4 regions of the Vibrio sp. 811 genome follow, and region 1 is predicted to be linked to each of the others. Evidence: predicted binding sites of a transcription regulator. Region 1 holds the regulator's gene; each other region holds the start of a gene.
What was found. Region 1 encodes MetJ, which represses methionine synthesis genes. Its sites were predicted from a motif close to TTAGACNTNTANANGTCTAA; they were not measured.
Positions count from the first base shown of each region.

Region 1 (6,009 bases):
AAGAAATCATCTAAGCTCAGTTCTCTTAATTCTTCTGGCACCAAAGACTCAACTTTAACGCTGTCTGGTTCTATATCTAGGCCCGACTCTCGAGCCAAGATGACTAACTTACGCATTACATCGGAGCCATCTAAATCAGAACGAGGGTCAGGTTCGGTTAACCCTTGCTGCCAAGCAAGATCGACTAAATCATTAAATGGCACAGAACCATCAAACTGTTGGAACAGCCATGATAGCGTCCCCGAGAAAATACCCGATAGAGCGACGATTTCATCCCCACTTTCACGAAGATCTCGCACGGTATGGTTTATCGGTAACCCAGCACCAACCGTTGCGTTGTATAGCCAATGACGACCAATTTTAGCGAATGCATCTTGAACCTGATGGTAGTACTGACTATCTGCGGAACCGGCCACTTTGTTAGCGGAAATCAAATGAATGCCTTGCTGTGCGATTTCTACGTAGCGCTGAGCTAACTCTTTACTCGCGGTAACATCAAGCACGACGGCTTCATCATAGCTTTTAAGCGCTCCCAAACGTGCCAGCCAATCCCCATTGTTTGCTATGCTTTCATCATCAAATCGTTCAGCAACACTCGCCGCCTCAATACCTTGCTCATCGAACCAATAGGTTTGGCTATCCACAACCGCGACAAGATCAAAGCTCATACCATGACGTTTTTCGAGCTCACTTTTTTGCGTAGCAAATAAATTTAGCCAACTAGAACCAATATTACCCTTGCCACATAAAGCCACTGCCACGCGTTTTTGCGCTTGGAACAACTGGCTATGAATCGTTTGAACCAACGCCTCGGTATCAGTACGGCGCAAAACAGCGACTAGGCTCAGCCCTGAGTCTGTTTCAGAGATAAATTCTACCGGAGAGTGCTTTAGCTTCTGATAAAAGCCAAAGCAATGATTGGCGTTTTTCGTAACGCCTGCACCTACCGCAGCTAAGAGCGAGTAACCTTCTTTTAGCTTAATTTCTGCCTCTACCGCAAGCTCTTGCAAGTGTTTCAATGCACCACCGGCGATTTCTGCGGTGTAAGCCAAGCGTATCGTATGCTGATCGGATTGAGCTTCAAATGCCAATGGCTCTAATTGCGCGCGCTGCAACGCTTGTAATACATCACTCTGTGTTTTTTCGAAGTCGTGCCCATGCATGAAAGACAACTGCACCAATAAAACATCATCCAGTGAAGTAATAATTTTAGCGCCACGACCAGATGCCAATACACGCTCAATACGAGTAGAACCCGACTCTGGCAGATAGCTACACTTGAGATTAAGGTCCATGGTACTTTGCGCCACAGGCTGAAGCGTACGACTGTGTAGCACTGGGGCAGCTAAGCGAGCAAGTTCACTGGCTTCATCCAATCGAAGTAACGGTAATAAACAAGCGTCAGACACCAAACGTGGATCGGCACTATAGACACCAGCAACATCACTCCAAATCGTGACAGTACTGACTTCAGCAAGCGCGCCTATGACCGTTGCAGAATAGTCAGAGCCGTTACGACCAAGTAGGATGGTTTCTCCTGCCTCGTTCTGAGCCATAAAGCCAGTAATTACCACACGTTTATGGTTATGCTGCGCGAGGATCTCTTTAATTAAAGGGTATGAACGAGCGCGATCAACCTCTGGTTGAGTTCCCGCTTCTGCACGTAAAAACGCTCGTGCATCTTGTGCAACCGCAGGGATAGAACGTTGAGATAATAACGCGGCCAATAGGCGAGCAGACCATACTTCTCCGTGCCCCAGTACCGCGGCTTTTTGCGCATTAGTGAGTGGTGCAGTCAGCTCCGAGAGAGTACTGAACTCATCATGTAATAAAGCTAACAGCTCTTCTTTTGCTTCACTCTCCAACAAGCTTTCTATTAGCTCAGTTTGGAACTGTCTCAAGCTTTGAAGCGCTTCATGCGCAATTCGGCCATCTTTACTTAACCCTTCCAAAAACTCAATCAAGCGGTTAGTGGTTTTTCCTGCAGCAGAGACGACCACAAGATCATTTTCTGTCGAATACTCCTTGAGAATACCCACAACGCGTAAGTAGCATTCTGGGTTTGCTAAGCTACTGCCACCAAACTTATGCAGCTGACGTTGTACAGTCATTGTTATCGTCTCCTATTACTGGGTAGCTTTAGCGAACGCTTGTTCTAAATCTGTGATGAGGTCTTGTGCATCTTCCAAACCGACAGACAAACGCAATAGTTGATGAGAGACCCCAGCCTCCGCCAGCGCCTCCTCACCCATTGCACGGTGCGTCATGGATGCTGGGTGGCAAATCAAACTTTCTACACCACCTAATGACTCTGCTAATGAAAACAGTTGGAGCTCTTTCACAAACACCTTTAACTGCTCAAACGAACCAGCAAACTCAAAACTCAACATAGAGCCAAAGCCCGTTTGCTGCTTTTTAGCAATGTCGTGACCTGGATGTTCCGGCAGGCTTGGATGATAGATAGTTTTAACTAACGCTTGTTTCTGTAGGTAAGCTAGTACCTGCTGTGAGCTCTCTTCATGTACTCTCATACGAGCAGCAAGCGTACGAATACCTCGCAGTGTCATGTAACTATCGAAAGGTGTGCCCGTTGCACCAATACAATTACCCCACCATGCAAGCTCTTCTGCATGCGCTTCTGTGTTGGTGATGATTACTCCACCAATTACGTCCGAATGACCGTTGATGTACTTTGTTGTGGAGTGGATAACAAAATCCGCACCTAGCTCTAAAGGTTTTTGGTACACGGGTGTCAAAAAGGTATTGTCCACCGCAACTAACGCGCCGATTTGTTTCGCTTTTTCACAAGTAGCTGCAATATCCACTACGCGAACCAGAGGGTTTGACGGAGTTTCTAGCAAAATGAGTTTTGGTTTTTGTGCCAATGCAGCATCTAAAGCCTGTTCGTCTGATTGATCGACAAACTGAACCTTAAAATCGCCTTTGTTAGCTCGGGTATTAAAAAGACGATAGGTACCACCATAACAATCGTGAGGAGCAATAATGAGATCATCTGGGCCGAGAAAAGCGGAAACCCATAAATTTAATGCCGACGTACCGCAGTTAGTAACAACCGCTCCTTTTCCAGACTCAAGTTCAGATAGCGCACTTTCCAACAGTCCGCGGTTTGGATTACCAGATCGTGTGTAATCATACTTGGGCACTTCACCAAAAGCAGGAAAACCATAGTTAGTGGAAAGATAAATAGGTGGAACGACAGCATGATATTGGCTGTCTGATTCAATACCAGTGCGTACTGCAATGGTCGCAGGTTTGCGAGTGCTCATGGGTGTATCCTTTCACGGGTAATGACTTCTAAATAGGAATGCGCTATATCTAATGAGTAACATAAAGTGATCAACACGCTTCCTTTGCTGTTATGTTCACTTTACTCGTCAAAAAATGAGACGTCAACACTTCTAGACGTCTATATGTCTTTGCTTATGGCGGTAAATGCAGCTAAAATCAGCACCTAAATTATTTTTAACCGATTACATAAATGAAGGTGTGCAATGGCTGACTGGAATGGCGAATACATTAGCCCATATGCAGAGCACGGCAAAAAAAGCGAACAAGTAAAAAAAATTACCGTCTCTATCCCGCTAAAAGTTTTAAAGGTGCTAACTGATGAGCGTACTCGCCGTCAGATCAATAACTTACGCCATGCAACCAATAGCGAATTGCTATGCGAGGCATTTTTGCACGCGTACACAGGTCAGCCACTTCCGACAGATGAAGACCTTCGTAAAGACCGTCCTGATGATATTCCAACAGAAGTAAAAGCGCTGATGACGGAAATGGGCATCGAATTTGAGTCATTCGACGAAGAATAAAAAAGCCTGATAAGAGGTTTCAGGTAATAACTCTTGCCTCGAGCCAAATGAATGACATAAAAAATGGGACGCAATAGCGTCCCATTTTTGTGTATCACATCTGAAAGATATATTACTCTGCCATGTAGTTTTCAGGCATCTCGATACGAGCTACACCTGAATTAACCGCCGCCTGAGCGACCGCTTTTGCAACACGTGGTAGCAAACGTGAATCCATTGGTTTTGGAATAATATAGTCCGCACCAAACTCTAGCTTATCAACACCTGCAGCCTTCAATACGGCTTCAGGTACAGGCTCTTTTGCTAGCTCACGAATCGCCTCAACGGCTGCAAGTTTCATTTCATCATTGATTTCACTTGCACGCACATCAAGAGCACCGCGGAAAATGAATGGGAAACACAATACGTTGTTAACTTGGTTAGGATAATCACTACGGCCAGTACCCATGATCAAGTCATCACGAACTGCGTGAGCAAGTTCCGGCTTGATTTCAGGATCCGGGTTAGAACATGCGAATACGATTGGCTTATCTGCCATCAACTTCAACGCTTCCGCTGGCAATAGGTTTGGACCAGATACACCTAGGAACAGATCTGCACCTTCAATCACGTCTTCTAGTGTGCGCTTATCTGTATTGTTCGCAAATAGCTGCTTATATTCATTAAGATCATCACGACGAGTGTGAATCACACCTTTGCGATCTAGCATGTAGATTTTTTCGCGCATTGCGCCGCATTTGATCAGAAGCTCCATACACGCTACAGCGGCAGCGCCAGCGCCAAGACAAACAATTGTTGAATCTTCAAGTTTCTTACCTTGAAGTTCGATTGCATTCAGCATACCCGCTGCCGTTACAATAGCAGTACCATGTTGATCATCGTGGAATACTGGTACATCACAACGTTCAATCAGACGCTTTTCAATCTCAAAACAGTCTGGTGCTTTAATATCTTCAAGGTTGATACCGCCAAAAGTGTCTGCAATGCTCGCAACAGTATCAACAAATTCATCGATCGTGCGGTGCTTAACTTCAATATCAATAGAGTCAAGACCTGCAAAACGCTTAAACAGTAACGCTTTACCTTCCATCACTGGCTTAGATGCAAGTGGACCTAGGTTACCTAGACCTAGAATAGCGGTACCGTTAGAAATAACAGCAACCATGTTCCCTTTTGCAGTGTACTTGTACACGTTATCCGGGTTTTGTGCGATTTCACGCACTGGCTCTGCAACACCAGGGCTGTAAGCAAGGGCAAGATCACCCGCCGTTTCCGCAGGCTTTGTCAGTTCGACAGCAATCTTTCCTGGAGTTGGATAAGCATGGTAATCCAATGCTTTTTGGCGATGTTCTTCTTCTGGAGTGGCTGCTTGGTGGTTGTCTTCAGACATGGACGTTTCTCTTTTTTATTTTTAGGTAAGGGGGCATAAATTCTATCGGATAGAAATCAAACTTCATAGGCAAGATTGCGAGCAATATCCTTAAAAAGCCGATAATAAAAGAGATTAGACCAGATAACGGAGTTAAGCACCTGATTTTCGAGTCAGGTGCTCTTTCTTCTTACTATTATTGGAGTATGCAAACTCAGAAAGTATCGTTACTCTTCGTCCACGTATTGCGCTTGGAGATAATTCTCAATACCAGACATTTCAATCAAGCCAAGTTGCGTCTCTAGCCAATCAACATGTTCTTCTTCATCTTCAAGAATATCTTGGAAGAGATCTCGAGACACATAATCTCGAATGTCTTCAGCGTAGGCAATCGCATCTTTTAAATCTGGAATAGCCGCCATTTCAAGCTTTAAGTCACACTCGAGCATTTCCTTGGTATCTTCACCAATCATCAACTTACCTAAATCTTGTAGGTTCGGTAGGCCTTCAAGGAACAAAATACGCTCAATTAGATGATCGGCATGCTTCATCTCATCGATAGATTCGTGATATTCCTTGTCTGCTAGGTGCTTTAAGCCCCAGTCTTTATACATTCGGGCGTGAAGAAAATACTGATTAATAGCGACGAGCTCGTTACCGAGCACTTTATTGAGATGTTGAATGATGATTGGATCGCCTTTCATGACAAAACCCTCCTCTTTGGCTTCATTTAAATGTAGAAGCAAATGAGAAGGTGTCAAAATGTAAGGCAAATAATTACTGCATACTTACAGCAATTAGCTGGCT
Region 1 is NZ_JAWOUB010000040.1:582-6,590, reverse strand. It holds gene R7Q46_RS24275 (bifunctional aspartate kinase/homoserine dehydrogenase II) at 1-2,111, opposite strand, end outside; gene R7Q46_RS24270 (O-succinylhomoserine (thiol)-lyase) at 2,127-3,287, opposite strand; gene metJ (met regulon transcriptional regulator MetJ) at 3,513-3,833, shown strand; gene R7Q46_RS24260 (malic enzyme-like NAD(P)-binding protein) at 3,946-5,223, opposite strand; gene bfr (bacterioferritin) at 5,430-5,906, opposite strand; gene R7Q46_RS24250 ((2Fe-2S)-binding protein) at 6,000-6,009, opposite strand, start outside.

Region 2 (6,009 bases), on a different contig from region 1:
CGACGGAGTAGGTCATTACAAGAATAATCTCTTTTACATCGATTAACTTATCTTGAATCACCCAAATACCAGATGGAATGGAAAGTGCCATTGCCAATGCAAGGCCCCCGCGTAAGCCGCCCCACGTCAAAATACGTACTGACCACGGGTTATATTTTCTGTAACGCTTAAAGCCAATGTACGAGAGAAATACGCTTAAATAGCGAGCTGCTAGTACAAGAGGGACTGAAATAGCCATCATAATCCAGTCTTCTTTGTGGAATTCAAATAGCAGCATCGACATGCCGATTAGTAGGAATAACACGCCATTCAAGAACTCATCAACAAGCTCCCAAAAATGGTCAAGGTGATCTTCACTCTCTTTTGAAAAGCCAATAAAGCGTGTCCAGTTGCCAATCATAATACCGGATACAACCATCGCGAGTGGGCCTGATACATGGATGTATTCAGCAAATGCGTAACCTGCTGTTGGGACACCAATGGTAAGTAACAATTCCATTGAGTGATCATCGGTGGCACTGATCAAGTAGTGGAATAGCAAACCGAGGACGAAACCATATGTGATACCACCGATAGCTTCTTGGATGAAGAGCAAGGTGACACTACCTACAGTTGGTGCCTCAGTGCCAAATGCAATCGTAAATAGAGTGACGAAGATAACCAAACCGAAGCCATCATTGAAGAGCGATTCTCCTTCAATCTGAGTGGAGATACGTTTAGGAGCATCTAGTTTTTTCACAATAGCCAATACAGCGATTGGGTCAGTTGGCGATATTAGAGCACCAAATAGTAAGCAGTAGACCAAATCAAATTGGATGCCAATTAACTGACAAAACCCATACAGTGCAAATCCAATAAAGAACGTGGAAAACAGTGTGGCTCCAAGGGCTAAAACAGTGATCTCCCACTTTTGATCTTTAAGGTTCGGGAGTTTGATGCCTAGTCCACCAGCAAATAGTAAGAAGCCAAGAATGCCTTTGAGCAAGAAATCTTCGAAGTTAATCCTTGTGACCGTCTCCGTCGCAATTTCGGTGAGATGGAACCAGTTGTTTTGACCCGCAATTAAGATTAGAAGTGAAAGCACCATTGAACCTGCAGTAATCGCAATGGTGGTTTGCATCTTTCCTATCTTGCTGTTTACAAAAGCAATTAGCATCGCAGCTGCGGATAGAAAACATAAAGTATGATAGACCGACATAGAGCTCTCTATTTGTAACATTTTATGAATGGAATTCTCGGCTGATGCTGCTTAAATAGCAAACATTTTTTCGTGATTATTTTGTAAGTTAAGAAGGAGATAAAATAATCATTAATTCCACGTTTAGACGTCTAGACTCCTGAATTTTGTGTGATAGGATGGAAAGATAACTAAAGGAATGAGGCTGTACTGTGGGAAGTAACGTAAGACAACAGATTGAAGCTCAATTGAAGCAACGTATTCTTTTGATTGATGGTGGTATGGGAACCATGATTCAAGGGTACAAACTTGAAGAGCAAGACTATCGAGGAACGCGCTTTGCGGATTGGCATTGTGATCTAAAAGGTAACAACGACCTGTTGGTTCTAAGTCAGCCTCAACTTATCAAGGAAATTCACGCTGCATATTTAGAAGCGGGTGCAGATATTCTTGAGACCAACACTTTTAACGCAACAACCATTGCGATGGCTGACTACGAGATGGAAAGCCTAAGTGAAGAAATTAACTTTGCAGCTGCCAAGCTTGCACGTGAAGTTGCAGACGAATGGACCGAAAAAACACCCGATAAACCGCGTTATGTCGCAGGGGTTTTAGGGCCGACGAACCGCACTTGTTCTATCTCTCCTGATGTAAACGACCCTGGATATCGAAATGTTTCTTTCGACGAGTTAGTTGAGGCTTACTCTGAATCGACTCGAGCGCTGATTAAAGGTGGTTCTGATCTTATTCTTATCGAGACCATCTTCGATACTCTTAACGCTAAGGCTTGTTCATTTGCTGTTGAAAGTGTGTTTGAAGAGATGGGTATTGAGTTACCTGTGATGATCTCGGGGACTATTACTGATGCTTCCGGTAGAACATTATCCGGTCAAACCACAGAAGCGTTTTACAACTCATTACGTCATGTTAAACCGATTTCGTTTGGTTTGAACTGTGCACTTGGCCCGGATGAACTGCGTCCTTATGTTGAAGAGCTCTCGCGTATATCAGAATCTTTTGTTTCCGCTCACCCAAATGCTGGGCTTCCGAATGCATTCGGCGAATACGATTTGTCGCCAGAAGATATGGCTAAGCATGTTAAAGAGTGGGCTCAAAGTGGCTTTTTAAACTTGATTGGTGGGTGTTGTGGTACAACTCCTGAGCACATTCGCCAAATGGCACTCGCGGTTGAAAATATCGCCCCTCGTCAATTACCTGAACTTTCCGTTGCTTGTCGCTTGTCTGGCCTAGAGCCACTCGCTATTGATAAAGACTCTTTATTTATCAATGTCGGTGAGCGTACGAATGTAACCGGTTCTGCGCGTTTTAAGCGCTTGATTAAAGAAGAACTGTACGATGAAGCGCTCGATGTGGCTCGTCAACAAGTTGAAAATGGCGCTCAAATTATCGATATCAACATGGATGAAGGCATGTTGGATGCACAAGCTTGTATGGTTCGCTTTTTAAACCTTTGTGCGTCAGAACCTGAAATCTCAAAAGTACCAATCATGGTTGACTCTTCCAAGTGGGAGGTTATTGAAGCTGGTCTTAAGTGCATCCAAGGCAAAGGCATTGTTAATTCGATCTCACTCAAGGAAGGCAAAGAGAAATTCGTTGAACAAGCTAAGTTGATCCGCCGTTACGGTGCGGCTGTGATTGTGATGGCGTTTGATGAGATTGGGCAAGCAGATACACGTGAGCGCAAAGTAGAAATTTGTACCAACGCTTACCGAATTCTTGTTGATGAAGTGGGCTTTCCACCAGAAGACATCATTTTTGACCCAAACATTTTTGCCATTGCTACGGGGATCGAGGAGCATAATAACTACGCGGTGGATTTCATTGAAGCCGTTGGCGATATCAAACGTGATTTACCACACGCGATGATCTCGGGTGGTGTTTCTAACGTCTCATTCTCTTTCCGTGGCAATAACTATGTACGTGAAGCGATTCACGCGGTGTTCCTCTACCACTGTTTTAAAAACGGTATGGATATGGGGATTGTGAATGCGGGTCAGTTAGAAATCTACGATAACGTGCCTGAAAAATTGCGTGAGGCTGTGGAAGATGTCGTTCTTAACCGTCGCGATGATGCCACTGAGAGGTTGTTAGATATCGCGGCGGAATACGCAGGCAAAGGGGTAGGTAAAGAGGAGGATGCCTCTGCACTTGAGTGGAGAACTTGGCCTGTTGAAAAGCGTTTAGAACACGCGTTAGTGAAAGGAATAACCGAGTTTATCGTTGATGATACCGAAGAGGCACGTGTCAATGCTTCAAAGCCATTAGAGGTGATTGAAGGCCCACTCATGGATGGGATGAACGTCGTCGGAGATTTGTTTGGTGAAGGTAAAATGTTCCTTCCTCAAGTCGTAAAATCTGCACGAGTGATGAAGCAAGCAGTCGCGCATCTGGAGCCCTACATCAATGCAGAAAAGCAGGTGGGACAAACAAACGGTAAGATTTTGCTAGCGACGGTCAAAGGTGATGTACATGATATCGGGAAAAATATCGTTGGCGTTGTATTGCAGTGCAATAACTACGAAATTATCGATCTTGGTGTCATGGTTCCTTGCGAAAAGATCTTAAAAGTAGCGCAAGAAGAGAACGTCGATATTATTGGTTTATCAGGGTTGATCACACCTTCATTAGACGAAATGGTGCATGTTGCAAAAGAGATGGAGCGTCTCGACTTTAACTTACCTCTTCTCATCGGTGGCGCAACAACGTCAAAAGCCCATACAGCAGTTAAGATTGAGCAAAATTACAAGCATCCAGTGGTTTACGTGAACAACGCCTCACGTGCAGTGGGCGTATGTACTTCTCTTCTGTCAGATGAACGTCGCCCTGAATTTGTTGAAAAACTTGAAGCTGATTACGAACGAGTACGTGATCAACATAATCGAAAGAAACCGAGAACCAAACCAGTGACATTAGAAGCGGCTCGAGCGAATAAAGTTGCTATCGATTGGGAAGCTTACACCCCTCCAGTGCCTGTTAAGCCTGGCATTCATATCTTCGATGATTTTGATGTGGCTATATTACGTCAATACATCGATTGGACACCATTCTTTATGACTTGGTCACTTGTGGGTAAGTATCCAACAATTTTCCAACATGAAGAAGTTGGTGAAGAAGCAAAACGTTTATTCGAAGATGCCAACGAGATACTTGATCGAGTTGAGCGAGAAGGTCTGTTAAAAGCGCGTGGAATGTGTGGCTTATTCCCTGCTGCTAGCGTGGGGGACGACATTGAAGTTTATGCTGATGAAACTCGTACCGACGTTGTGAAAGTATTACGTAACTTGCGACAACAGACCGAGAAACCAAAAGGATTCAACTATTGTTTATCCGACTACATCGCACCTAAAGAGTCGGGTAAGCATGATTGGATAGGGGCATTTGCTGTCACTGGTGGTATTGGTGAACGAGAGCTTGCTGATGAATACAAAGCACAGGGAGATGATTACAACGCAATTATGATTCAAGCGGTGGCGGATCGCCTAGCCGAAGCGTTTGCTGAGTATTTGCATGAGCGTGTCCGTAAAGAAATTTGGGGTTATGCTGCGGATGAAGATTTATCTAACGATGATCTCATTCGTGAAAAATACCAAGGTATTCGCCCTGCACCAGGTTATCCAGCGTGCCCTGAGCATACTGAAAAAGGACCGCTTTGGGAGCTACTTAATGTGGAAGAGAATATTGGCATGACTCTAACCTCCAGCTATGCAATGTATCCGGGCGCGTCAGTCTCTGGTTGGTATTTCTCTCATCCTGACTCACGTTACTTTGCGATCGCACAGATCCAAGAAGATCAGCTAGAGAGTTACGCCGATCGTAAGGGGTGGGATAGGATCGAGGCTGAAAAATGGTTAGGGCCAAACATTAACGGTTAAATTGATGTTTACCTCGTCCAAATGTAACAACTAATGAAACAACAAAGGGCTGCAGATACGCAGCTCTTTGTTTTATTGAGTTGAACTTACTTCTCAAACAACTCGGTGTGGAGTTTTTGTATGGCTTGTTTCGATACCGATTCATGGAGCAAGAAGCATAAGTTGTGAGGGCTAGCGCCATAACAAATCATGCGTAGGTTAAAGTCTTCTAGCGTGCCAAAAACCTGTTTCGCGTAGCCTTTACTCTCACTCATGTTGTTACCAATGAGAGCAACGAGGCATAGGTCATGTTCAACTTCTACCTTACATAGCTCTTCTAACTCTTCTCGTACAGCTTGCGGCAGCTGCGGCGCGCCGCCGGATGTATCGGTTTGATCAAGTGTTAACGATACACTGATTTCAGATGTTGTGATCAAATCGACAGATATCTTATGCTTTGCAAGGATCTCAAAAACCTTCGCTAAGAATCCGTATGCGTGGAACATATTGGCGCTGCGTAGCGTTACCATGGTTTGGTTACAACGCAAAGCTAGCGCACGGAATAACGGTGAGCTTTCGACTTGGTGGCGAATCCAAGTTCCCCCTTTTTCAGGCTCTTTCGATGACCCTACAAATACCGGAATGTCGTGGCGTAATGCGGGTACTAGCGTAGAAGGGTGAAGGATTTTAGCGCCAAAGTTAGCCATTTCTGAAGCTTCACTAAAGCTGATCTCGGGAATTGGTGAGGCTTTTGGTGCAATTCGCGGGTCTGTTGTGTAGATACCCGGAACATCAGTCCAGATTTCTAGCCCTGCCGCTTTAACGCTCTCAGCAATTAAGGCGGCGCTGTAATCGCTGCCCCCTCGACCTAATGTTGTTGTATTACCGGCTTCGTCAGATCCTATGAAGCCTTGAGTAACAACAACGGATTGTTGGCAAAGTGGTACGAGTTTATCTTGC
Region 2 is NZ_JAWOUB010000017.1:93,129-99,137, reverse strand. It holds gene R7Q46_RS20110 (cation:proton antiporter) at 1-1,198, opposite strand, end outside; gene metH (methionine synthase) at 1,390-5,070, shown strand; gene lysC (lysine-sensitive aspartokinase 3) at 5,157-6,009, opposite strand, start outside.
Region 2: metH (methionine synthase) is a predicted target of MetJ. The motif match lies at 1,322-1,341, and genes of this name have one in related genera.

Region 3 (6,009 bases), on a different contig from region 1:
TAAAGGGAGATATTTGTCCTGGTCAGCGAGGACGTCTTCATAAAATGTTGCCAGCAGTAGCTGTATTGTGGCTCGCTGTTGCGTCACTTCGCATTGAAGCATTTATGATCGTGTTTGCTATTTTCTACTTCTATTCTCAGGTTCAAACCAAGAAAACGCGTGAAAAAGGGCCACTATGGGCGATGCATTTAGCGAATGGTTTGGCCTTTGCGTATGTAAGTATTCAGGTATTTGAGCAATCAAGCTGGCCAGCATCGATAGCGATGGCGCTAATGATATTTTTCCTTGGGGCGTCATTTTCTCAATTGCTACTTACGATAGCTCGCAGCAGATTACAGGCATTTCACCGAATTTTACCAGTTACTGGCATTGTGTCTGGAATGCTATTAGTCATCGCAACGTTGTTTGCTTCTTACCAGTTAAATGAAGCCACACTAAACGCTGCGACACAGCCGATCTTGCTGTCTTTAGCTATGCTAATTTCTTCAATTATTGTGTGGTGTTGGCATATTTTTACGCATAAGAAACCAGAAAAGGTGCAACTGAGCGTTGCCTTGTTTCTAGCACTCGCGTCGATGACGAGCCTGCAAGGTTTATTCTCTCTCGCGGCTTAACCTCTATTCTAAAGACAAAGCTAGACGGCTTATATCCAAGTGCTTTCTTGGTGCTTGGGTATAAGGTGATCACGTTTTAGATCGCACTCACTTTAAATTCGCGTGATTACTACTACGCTTGTTTATATACCTTGTCGAAGAGGAGAGTCGCGATGGATTTAAGCAATGTAGGTAATCTGGACAGCACTATTTTGCTAGGTATCGTCAACGAAAAGCTACGTTTAGAGTGCGACAGTTTTGACGAGTTAGTATCAGTGTATGAGATGGATGTAGAGTCTGTAGTCGGCAAGCTTGATATGCTCGGTTATCAGTACGATCCATTGACTAACCAATTTAAAGCATATCAACGCTAAGCCTTTCATAATCCAAATCTTTTAAGCCACCTTGATTCCGTCAAGGTGGCTTTTACATTGTAGCCTCGCGGTTGCGAAAAAAGCTTGTAAGTAACGCTTTTCTTTCTCTGAGTGACGCGTTGCAGCAAACAAGCGACGCCATAAGCCTTGGCCGAAAGGTTTACTGGTAATAAGACCTTGGCGAGAAAATTCAGAAATCGCCCAATTGGGTAGTGCCGCCACCCCTAATCCAGCAGAGACCATCTGAACTAACATGAGAGTGTTGTCGGCTTGCTTCCATTTCGCAGGTTCTATTCCTGCTGGCTGAAGAAAGTGTTTTACGACGTCTAGCCTTTGTTTTTGAACCGGATAAGAGAGCATGGTTTGATCTGCGAGATCTTGCGGCTCAATAATTTCTTTTTCCGCCAATGGGTGGTTGGTTGCGGTAATTAAACGCATTTCAAAGTCGAATAGAGGCTCGTAGTGGACTTCAGATCGAGGTTGGATATCGGAAGTAATAACGAGATCGAGTTCGCCTGCCAATAGAGCTGGGAGTGGTTCAAAGCCAAAACCAGAGGAAAAGTCCAATGTTACGCTAGGCCAAGCAAGTTGGTACTCCCTAAGTGCAGGCATTAGCCATTGGAAGCAAGAGTGACATTCAATGGCCATATGTAATCGGCCATTGACGTCCTCTTTCAAGCTCGCTAAATCATTTTCTGCTCTTGCGAGTTTCGGAAGGATATCTTCTGCAAGACGCAATAGGATTTCTCCCTCTGAAGTGAACTTCACCGGACGAGTCTTTCTCAGGAACAGTTGCCCTCCAATTCGCGCCTCCAAATCTTTGATCTGATGAGACAGTGCCGACTGAGTGAGATGCAAAGCGGTCGCTGTCGCCGTTAGAGAGCCAGTGTCTCGAAGCGAAGTGAGTGTCCGCAAATGTTTTAGCTCTATCATGAATTCCTTTCATCCTTTGTTGCTCGCTATGAACAGAATAGCAATCGTGTAAATAACTTAACGACAAAAAATGGATATGTAAACGTCTAGACGTCTATTTGTTGTTTTTATTTGCGAATCATGTCGCTTCATGATGAATTTTTTTAATAAACAAGTTGAATAAATGGACGTTGTTCTAATATCAGATGAGAGCGATAGTTTAGCCATCCAGACATCTCATTCTTTACCGAAAGATGCTCTGATCCAAACAAATTGAACAAAATTGAGAAAGGAATAGAGACATGGCGACAACGACTCACATACTAGGTTATCCACGCATTGGTGAAAAAAGAGAATTAAAATTCGCTCAGGAGAAATACTGGCGAGGAGAAATTGATCAAGCTGAGCTTAAAAAGGTTGGGGCAGATCTACGCGCCAAAAACTGGCAAACACAAACGGATGCTGGTCTGAGTTTTGCCACCGCTGGCGACTTCGCTTGGTACGATCATGTACTGACGACCACGTTGCTATTGGGTCATGTGCCAAAGCGTCACGCTGATGGTTTCCCTAACCTGGATACGTTGTTCAAAGTGGGTCGCGGTCAATCTCAGGCGGGTTGCAGCTGTGCGGGCGCTGCGGCATCGGATATGACCAAATGGTTCAACACAAACTACCATTACATTGTCCCTGAATTCAGCAAGGACGATACGTTTGAAGTGAGCTGGCCGCAACTGTTTGAAGAAGTCAACGAAGCGCTTCAAGCTGGCCACCAAGTGAAGCCTGTTTTGCTTGGCCCAGTCAGTTACCTTTACTTGGGCAAAGAGGTCGAAGAAGGGTTTGACCGCTTAACCCTTCTACCACGCTTACTTACTGCTTACCAAGCTATTTTGGCAAAGCTAGCAAGTCAAGGTGTTGAGTGGGTTCAGATTGATGAGCCAATTTTGTCACTGGAGCTAGAAAGCAAATGGGCTGATTCGTTTAAGCTAGCCTACCAAGTGATTCGAAGCGATGTAAAAGTGCTGCTAACGACGTACTTTGACTCCGTAAGCGATACGCTAGGCAAAATTGTAGAGCTTCCGGTAGATGGTTTGCATATCGATTTATCTACCGTCCCTAAGCAGCTTGACGATGTAGTTACCAAGTTACCCGAGGGGTGGGTGCTTTCTGCCGGCGTTGTGAATGGTCGTAATGTGTGGCGTTCAGATTTAAGTGCCCAACTCGAGCGTCTACAGCCAGTCAAAGAGAAACTGGGCGACAAACTTTGGGTTGCCAGTTCATGTTCTCTGCTACATAGCCCTGTTGATTTAGCTCTGGAAACAGAACTGAGCGAAGAAGTAAAAAGTTGGTTTGCCTTTGCAAAACAAAAAGTGGCAGAAGTCGCCTTGCTTGGCCGAGCGCTCGATGGTGACCAAAATGCGATTCTCGCTTGTGATACCTATAGCCAGCCAATAAAAGTGCGCAAGACAGCAACACATGTGAATAAACCTCAAGTACAAGCGCGTTTAAACAACATTACCGCGTCACTTGCCGAGCGCAGCGCACCTTATGCAGAGCGTGCTGCGCATCAAGCTGAAGTATTGGGCTTGCCTTTGTTGCCAACAACGACAATCGGCTCTTTTCCTCAAACGGGTGAAATCCGGGTGCAGCGCAGCGCTTATCGTACAGGTCAATTATCTGAGTCTGAATATATCCAAGCACTTAAAGGACATATTGCTGACGCAGTGAAACGTCAAGAGGCGCTCGACCTAGATGTGCTAGTTCACGGTGAAGCAGAGCGTAACGACATGGTGGAATACTTCGCTGAGAACTTAGCGGGTTTTCAAACGACCAAATTTGGTTGGGTACAGAGTTATGGCTCTCGCTGTGTGAAACCTGCCATTGTAGTTGCTGACATTGAACGTGAAAAACCGATCACGGTTGAATGGTCGACGTACGCCCAGTCGCTAACCAGCAAACAGATGAAAGGCATGTTGACTGGACCAGTTACGATTTTATGTTGGACGTTCCCACGTGAAGACATCACACGTCAAGAAATTGCGCAGCAACTTGCTTTGGCACTACGTGATGAGGTGTCTGACCTGCAAGATGCAGGCATAAATATCATTCAAATTGACGAGCCAGCCATTCGAGAAGGTTTACCACTCAAAAAACGTGATCACAAAGCGTACTTAGAATGGGCCGTAAATGCGTTTAAGGTCTCTGCGGCAAGTGCAAAACCAGAAACTCAGATTCACACTCATATGTGTTACAGCGAGTTCAATGAAATCATTGATTCGGTTGCGGCACTCGATGCGGACGTCATTACCATTGAAACATCTCGCTCAAATATGGAGCTGCTGAAAGCATTTGAAGAGTTCAATTACCCGAACGAAATTGGCCCTGGTGTTTATGACATTCACTCACCAAACATTCCTACGGAAGAATGGATTGAAGGTTTAATCAAGAAAGCGGCAGAAAAAATTCCGGCTCAACGTTTGTGGGTAAACCCAGATTGTGGTCTGAAAACACGAAACTGGAAGGAGACAGAAGCGGCATTGGCGAATCTGGTTTCAGCGGCGAAGAAGCTCCGTGCTGAGCTGGCGTAACACATCGTTACAGCAAATAAAAACGGAGACTGTGGTCTCCGTTTTTCTATTCTTAACTGTTAACTTTCGTTTTCAGATTATCCAATAATAGCGAATCATCGTCTCATGCCGAAAGCAACAAAAATTACTGTAGCTACTTCACCTGAGTACAAGTCTGTGCGGAAACCAACTCATCTGCCATCAACTGACCGCGAGAATTACGTACTTTAATACGATACATCAAGCCCATATCAATTTGCTTGCGAACTTCTGGGTTGCTGCAGTAGGTATAGATACTGGTATTCAGTACTTGATTTAACGGCTTTGCACCGAGTGCGCCATCGTTATAAATCATCATCATCTCTACAACATTTTTGTTGGATGAGACACGCATTATTTGCAGTGGACCGTACTCTAAAGGGAGGCCCGCTGACAAGACTCCTGCTCGGTTTGATGCCATAAGCTCAAGTTGGCGCTGATTATCATCGGTTGATGAACAGCCAGCCAGAGCACCAAATACCAAGAAAAGACACAGTAATTTTTTCATAAATTAAAACACTTTTTTGAACGGTTTCACGATTACATGATCGTAAACACCAGCCGCTACATAAGGATCGGCTTCTGCCCACGCTTTAGCATCCTCTAGAGAGGCGAATTCAGCGATGACAGTTGAGCCCGTAAATCCAGCTTCACCAGGATTGTCAGAATCTATCGCAGGCATCGGACCAGCTGTAAGAAGGCGACCTTCGTCTTGTAGCTTTTGTAAGCGATCCAAGTGTTGTGGGCGAACGCTCATGCGTTTTTCCAACGAGTTCTCAACGTCCTGTGAAAAGATGACATACCACATAGCATAGTTCCTTAATTGGTAGGGTAAAGTGTTAATTTAACGCCTTTTTTGTGTCTCTCACAAGTGAACAACAGAAAATGTGAGATCCTTTCTAACTGTTAGCGTTGTAGGTTGACTAATTCTGAACCGGACGTGGTTTACCTTCACTGTCAATGGCTACGTAGTTGAAGGTCGCATCACAAACCATGAAGCGTTCGCCAACACCGTGAGCTTTGACGGGTTTGACCCATACTTCCAAATCGACACTCATGGATGTGCGGCCGATCTTAGTGCATTCGCCGTAGCAGCATACGACATCGCCCACACTAACAGGTTTTTTGAACGTAATGCTTGATACCGAAACGGTGACAACGCGACCACAAGAGATCTCTTTTGCCAGAATCGCGCCCGCTAAGTCGAGCTGAGACATTATCCAACCGCCAAAAATATCGCCATTGGCGTTTGTATCTGCAGGCATTGCAAGGGTACGAAGCAGCATTTGACCTTTCGGAGAGCTAATTTCTTGACTCATTGTGACATCCTAAATCTTAAAGGCGCTCAAACTAAGCGCCAACATAGTAAATACCTAGAACCAAAGGTCCTTAAAAAACCGCAGATACCGGACCAGAGAAAGTTGGTTTACAGCAGCAAGAATGGTCTGAAAACGGTACGTTGTTTGAGCGGTTTACTGATACATGGAGCAAAACAGCGACCCTAAGGTCGCTGTGAAGTCGCGGATT
Region 3 is NZ_JAWOUB010000005.1:180,363-186,371, forward strand. It holds gene R7Q46_RS10800 (hypothetical protein) at 1-614, shown strand, start outside; gene R7Q46_RS10805 (DUF4250 domain-containing protein) at 767-967, shown strand; gene metR (HTH-type transcriptional regulator MetR) at 989-1,900, opposite strand; gene metE (5-methyltetrahydropteroyltriglutamate--homocysteine S-methyltransferase) at 2,182-4,464, shown strand; gene R7Q46_RS10820 (GspS/AspS pilotin family protein) at 4,598-4,990, opposite strand; gene R7Q46_RS10825 (YciI family protein) at 4,994-5,290, opposite strand; gene yciA (acyl-CoA thioester hydrolase YciA) at 5,406-5,801, opposite strand.
Region 3: metE (5-methyltetrahydropteroyltriglutamate--homocysteine S-methyltransferase) is a predicted target of MetJ. The motif match lies at 1,979-1,998, and genes of this name have one in related genera.

Region 4 (6,009 bases), on a different contig from region 1:
TTGGTGACGCAGCGCCGCTTGAAACTTAAACCAACAGTATTTATCGCAGCGACAGATGAGGAAATGGATGTGATTTCTATTTGTAACCTCACTGGCAATGTGATTCTAGAGCGTTTGGGCACCTCTAAACGTGATGTATTGGCAGATTCATTGGTTGAGTTCTTGAATAAGTTAGAGGCTGCCGTCTAAGTATGTATGTTGTTGAGTTGCAGTTTGAGTGTTTTGATAACACCACCGTCAGCGCGGTAGACAAAGCCATTAATGGCTTGATGGATGCTCTGCGTTACAACGGCCAAGTATTAGGTCGTGAATTTCCGATAGTGATGGGAGAAGGTGAATTTTTCGTTCGTGTTGTTTGCCCAGAACAAGACAGCTTGCATCCACGTTATCACTCAGATTTCGTCAAAGTTTGCATGAACCGTTTGTCGGATGCGTCTTTGCTTGCACCGAAAATGCGTATGCTGGGGCGTGATTTGAATTCAGAACAAGCAGCCGAAGAAGAGACACCTAGCTGGCAAGTGTTGTACACGACTTATGTTCATACGTGTTCGCCTTTGCGAAGTGGTGAAACCCTGTTGCCAATTCCTTTGTATCGTAATGAGCCAACACTTAATGGAGACCATAAAGCCGTCATTAAGTGGCAGACTGAGTGGCAAGCGTGTGATGAAATCCAAATGGCAGGGGGCTGCCGAGCGGAACATGCGGCGCTGCACGAAATTTGCGATGTGGATAGTGTGCTGTTTCGCCGAGGTTGGGACTTACGTGGCCGTATCGAATACATCACGAAGATCCCTACGTACTATTACCAGTATCGTGTCGGTGGTCAGTCGCTGGAGAGCGAGAAAGCGCGCAAGTGTCCAAAATGCGATGGCGAGTGGCTACTCGATGAGCCACTACATGACATATTTCATTTTAAGTGTGATGACTGCCGAATCGTGTCGAATATCTCTTGGGACCATCTTAAGTAGCGAATTGAAGCTACTTAAATGGGTAGATAGACAAATAGAAAGGGCTGATGTTTTCACATCAGCCCTTTTGTGTTTAGAACGTTTATGTTTAGAACGTTGTTTTCAGTCATGTTTTGAAAAGTGGGATTACCAACCTTTCACAACACCGCCTTTGAACAGCTCTTTTGCCGCTTCGTAAACTTCTTCCGTTTGGTAAGCTTTTACGAAGTTTTGTACGTTTTGCGCATTAACATTTTCTTCGCGAGCGACAATTAGGTTTACGTATGGTGAGTCTTTATCTTCAACGAACACGCCGTCACGCTCTGGCGATAGGTCGATAGAGCTTGCGTAAGTGGTGTTGATGATAGATAGCGTTACGTCATCCAGTGAACGTGGAAGCTGTGGGGCTTCTAGTTCAATGATTTCGATATTTTTAGGGTTGCCTACGATGTCACGTACTGTAGCGAGTAGACCAACGCCATCACGTAGCGTAATCAAACCTTGTTGCTCAAGAAGCAGTAGTGAGCGACCTAGGTTAGTTGGGTCGTTTGGTACTGCGATGCGTGCGCCATCTTGAATTTCATCAATTGATTTTACTTGCTTTGAGTAACCAGCAATAGGGTAAACGAATGAGTTACCCGCGATAGCCAGTTTGTAGCCGCGGTCTTTCACTTGTTGGTCTAGGTATGGTTTGTGCTGGAACGCATTCGCGTCTACTGAACCATCATCCAGAGCGGCGTTTGGTGTTACGTAATCGGTAAATGTTACTAGCTCAACGTCTAGGTTGTATTTCTCTTTTGCTACTTTAGCGGCAACTTCGGCTACTTGTGCTTCAGCACCAGCAATAACGCCAACTTTTACTTTGTTTACGTCTACTTCTTTGTCGCCGCAACCCGCTAGAACAAGAGCAGAGGCGGCCGTTGCTACGGTCAAAAGACCTTTAAGGCTAAATTTCATCTTTATCTCCTTATAATTTGTATTTTTGATGCTTATCTGTGGTCTACACGGCGCACCACTGCGTCGCCGATAGACTGAATAATCTGTACTAGAACAATCAACATCACGACAGTCACGGCCATGATAGTTACATCGTAGCGGTGGAAACCGTAACGAATGGCTACGTCGCCTAGGCCGCCGCCGCCTACCGTACCCGCCATAGCTGAGTAGCTAACGAGAGTGACCAAGGTAATCGTTACTGAGTTAACAATAGTCGGCATTGCTTCAGGTAGTAGAACTTTTGTGATGATCTGTGTTGGTGTCGCCCCCATTGACTGCGCTGCTTCCACCAAGCCTGTCGGTACTTCTAATAAAGCACCTTCAATAAGACGAGCGACAAAAGGAATGGCGCCAATAGTCAGTGGGACGATTGCTGCGGTTGTGCCGATAAAGGTTCCAACTAGCATTTTTGTCACTGGAATAATCGCAACCATCAGTACGAGGAATGGCACTGAGCGACCAATGTTAACGATAGCGCCTAAGCCGCTATTTAGTTTGGTGTTTTCAAGTAGGCCGCCTTTCTTAGTAATATGGAGGATTACGCCTAATGGAATACCCACAGCAAAGCCGACTAATCCGGCAACCGCAACCATGTAAAGCGTTTCCCACGTTGCACCTAAAAGTAGTTTGCTGTTTAAACTCAGCCATTCAGAAATCGTATTAAAGGACATAACCAAGTACCTCTACTTTTACGTTGTGCTTACGCAGGTATTCAAGAGCTGCGTTGTCATCTTCTTCGTTACCAAATAGCTCTGCGACCATCATGCCGAATTTCACGCCACCAGCGTAATCAAGGTCGGAACTCAAAATACTCACATCAATATTGTATTTACGAGAAATTTGCGACATTAACGGTGCATCGACGGTTGCGCCAGTAAACTCTAAGCGAACCAACGGGTAGCTGCCATCAACACGCTCTGCTTGCAGACGAGCTTGGTAATCTTCAGGAATGGAAAGATCCAGCGTTGAGCGAATGAATTGGTGCGCTAGCTCTGTCTTAGGGTGCGCAAAAATATCGCCAACGGTGCCTTTTTCCACCAGCTCACCACCACCGATGATTGCTACTTCGTGACAGATACTTTTTACGACTTCCATTTCGTGAGTGATAAGTAAAATCGTGATGTTGAGTTTGCGGTTGATCTCTTTCAATAACTCAAGGATAGATTGAGTCGTTGCCGGGTCTAGCGCACTAGTGGCCTCATCACAAAGCAGCACGCTAGGATCGGATGCCAATGCACGAGCAATTGCCACACGCTGTTTTTGTCCGCCACTTAAGTTAGATGGGTAGCTCTCGTGTTTGTCGGCTAAGCCTACAAGCTTTAGCAACTCAGTTACTTTTGCTGTGATTTGCGATTTGTCTTTACCTGCCAGTTCTAGTGGCAGTGCTACATTATCAAACACAGTACGAGACGAAAGCAGGTTAAAATGCTGGAAGATCATGCCAATGTTACGGCGTGTTTCGACTAGTTGTTTTTTGCTGAGTTTGGTTAGATCCACACCATCAACGATGATGGAACCAGAGGTCGGCGCTTCTAACATGTTGACACAGCGGATCAGCGTACTTTTACCAGCACCTGATGAACCGATAACACCAAAGATAGTGCCTTTGTCGATGTGTAGGTTAATGTCTTTCAGGGCAAGGATTTCCTTACTGCCTTGGTAGAACACTTTATTGACGTTTTTTATTTCTATCATGTTTCAACCTGCCCAAAGATACGGGGAACTTCGCTGTCAAAAACGGCCTTTGACAGAACTTAATGTTGAGCTTTATCTCAATTTTCAGTTGATGCTATGGGTTAAGCAGAATGAAGTCAATAGATATTTTTACGTCTAGACGTCTAAATGTATGGATGTTCTGTTTTGAAACGAAGATGTATAGATAACAAGCAGGAGGTAGACGGCGGGGCACCCTCAGATTTACCGATTCTTGCCCAACAAATCAACCGTTTTGTCGAGGCCTAGAATGAATTAGATAGTGTTGAAGTTTATAAGGTATGTAATAATCTGATTAAACCGAGTTAATAGAGAAATACGTTTTGGCAAAACCTGCTGTTTTTATCGATCGTGATGGCGTGATAAACGTTGACCACGGCTACGTTCATGACGAACATGATTTTGAGTACATTGATGGTGTATTTGAAGCGACGAAAGCGCTAAAAGATAAAGGCTACCTTCTAGTGTTAGTGACGAATCAATCGGGCATCGCACGCGGTAAATTCAGTGAAGACCGTTTCTTGTCTCTGACTCAATGGATGGATTGGAACTTTGCTGATAATGGTGTTGAGTTCGATGGTATCTATTACTGTCCACATCATCCAGAACATGGCATTGGCGAGTACAAGCAAGATTGTGAGTGCCGTAAGCCAAAACCAGGCATGTTCATTTCTGCGCGTGACTTCTTGAAGATCGACATGGAGAAATCTGTGATGATCGGCGATAAAGCTGAAGACATGATGGCAGCAGAAGCGGCAGGCGTTGGCACTAAGATTTTGGTTCGCACTGGTAAGCCAGTAACGGAACAGGGCGAAGCCATTGCAACGGTAGTATTAGATAGCATTGCAGATGTGCCAGCGTACTTAAACAAGTAATCTTCATTACTGACTGAGATAAGGGAAGCCACTGCTTCCCTTTTGTTTGATTCCTTCTTTTAATCTGAACACTTATGAGCAAAAAACTCACCATTCTTGATATCGCAAAATTGGCAGGCGTGGGCAAATCGACAGTAAGCCGTGTGCTTACTAACGATCCAAAAGTGAAACCCCAAACGCGAGAGAAGGTTGAGCAAATCATTCGTGAATCTGGTTATGTGCCGTCCAAATCTGCGCAATCAATGCGTGGCGGCAGCCAAAAAGTTATTGGGGTTATCATCTCCCGTTTAGATTCACCATCAGAAAATCGCGCCGTTGGTACAATGCTCAATGCTTTGTATTCCGCTGGTTATGATGCGGTGATCATGGAGAGCCAATTCGATCGCGATAAAACCAATGAGCATTTGGATGTGCTTAAACGTCGCAACGTCGATGGGGTGATCGTGTTTGGCTTTACTGGATGTGATGAGCGAGCATTGGCGGAGTGGGGGAATCGTATCGTCGTGATCGCGATGGACACGCAAATGGTTTCCTCGATCAACTACGATAACCAAGGTGTGATAGACATGGCTTTGTCTCATCTTGAGCAGCAATCTTTATCTCGCATTGCTTATATTGGTGTTGACCCTGAAGACAAAACCACTGGCTTAGCTCGTCTAAATGCTTATAAAGCTTGGTGTCAACGCAAACAAATTACACCTTGTTTCCAGACGGGTAAGTTGAGCCATGAAAGTGCTTATCAGTTGGTAGACAAAGTCCTTCAATCTGACACTCAGGCCATCGTGTGCGCCAGTGACACTATCGCGTTGGGCGTGATTAAGCGTCTTCAAGAGTTAGGCCGTGAAGATGTGGTTGTGACAGGTGTTGGTGGTAATGAATTGCTCTCTTTCCTTTTCCCTAAAGTATTTAGTGTCGACCCAGGTTATACCCTTGCAGGTGAGAAGTCCGCTAACATGCTGATCAATCAATTAAATGGCGATGAGGAAGTGGTTCACTTTACTCAACAGCCTATCGTTTATTGACCCACACTAAAACGATCTGCTCTAAAATTATACTGTGATCACTCTCAATTAATGGGACTGTTCCCATTTTGTTTTTTGCCTTCGGATGGCAATATTAAAATTAAGAAATGGGAATGTTCCCACTTATAAAAACAAAATGATGAATCGAATGTATCCAATACAGGGTGGACAAAGTTATGAGTAAGATTGCGCGTAAAGACGTGGAGCGTCTTATTGAGCTGGTCGGGGGGCCGGACAATATTGCCAGTGTAAGTCACTGTTTAACTCGCTTGCGTTTTGTTCTAAATGATACGGACAAAGCAGATACGAAACAGTTAGAAGCATTACCGATGGTGAAGGGCTGTTTTACCAACGCAGGCCAGTTCCAAGTGGTTATCGGTACTGAAGTGGATGAAGTTTACAAGGTACTGATCGGACTGACGGGTAAAAGTGAAGCCAGCAAAGACGAAGCGAAGA
Region 4 is NZ_JAWOUB010000021.1:24,088-30,096, forward strand. It holds gene syd (SecY-interacting protein) at 1-189, shown strand, start outside; gene R7Q46_RS21215 (Zn-ribbon-containing protein) at 192-968, shown strand; gene R7Q46_RS21220 (MetQ/NlpA family lipoprotein) at 1,095-1,904, opposite strand; gene R7Q46_RS21225 (methionine ABC transporter permease) at 1,937-2,614, opposite strand; gene metN (methionine ABC transporter ATP-binding protein MetN) at 2,604-3,638, opposite strand; gene gmhB (D-glycero-beta-D-manno-heptose 1,7-bisphosphate 7-phosphatase) at 3,980-4,531, shown strand; gene treR (trehalose operon repressor TreR) at 4,606-5,553, shown strand; gene treB (PTS trehalose transporter subunit IIBC) at 5,730-6,009, shown strand, end outside.
Region 4: metN (methionine ABC transporter ATP-binding protein MetN) is a predicted target of MetJ. The motif match lies at 3,766-3,785, and genes of this name have one in related genera.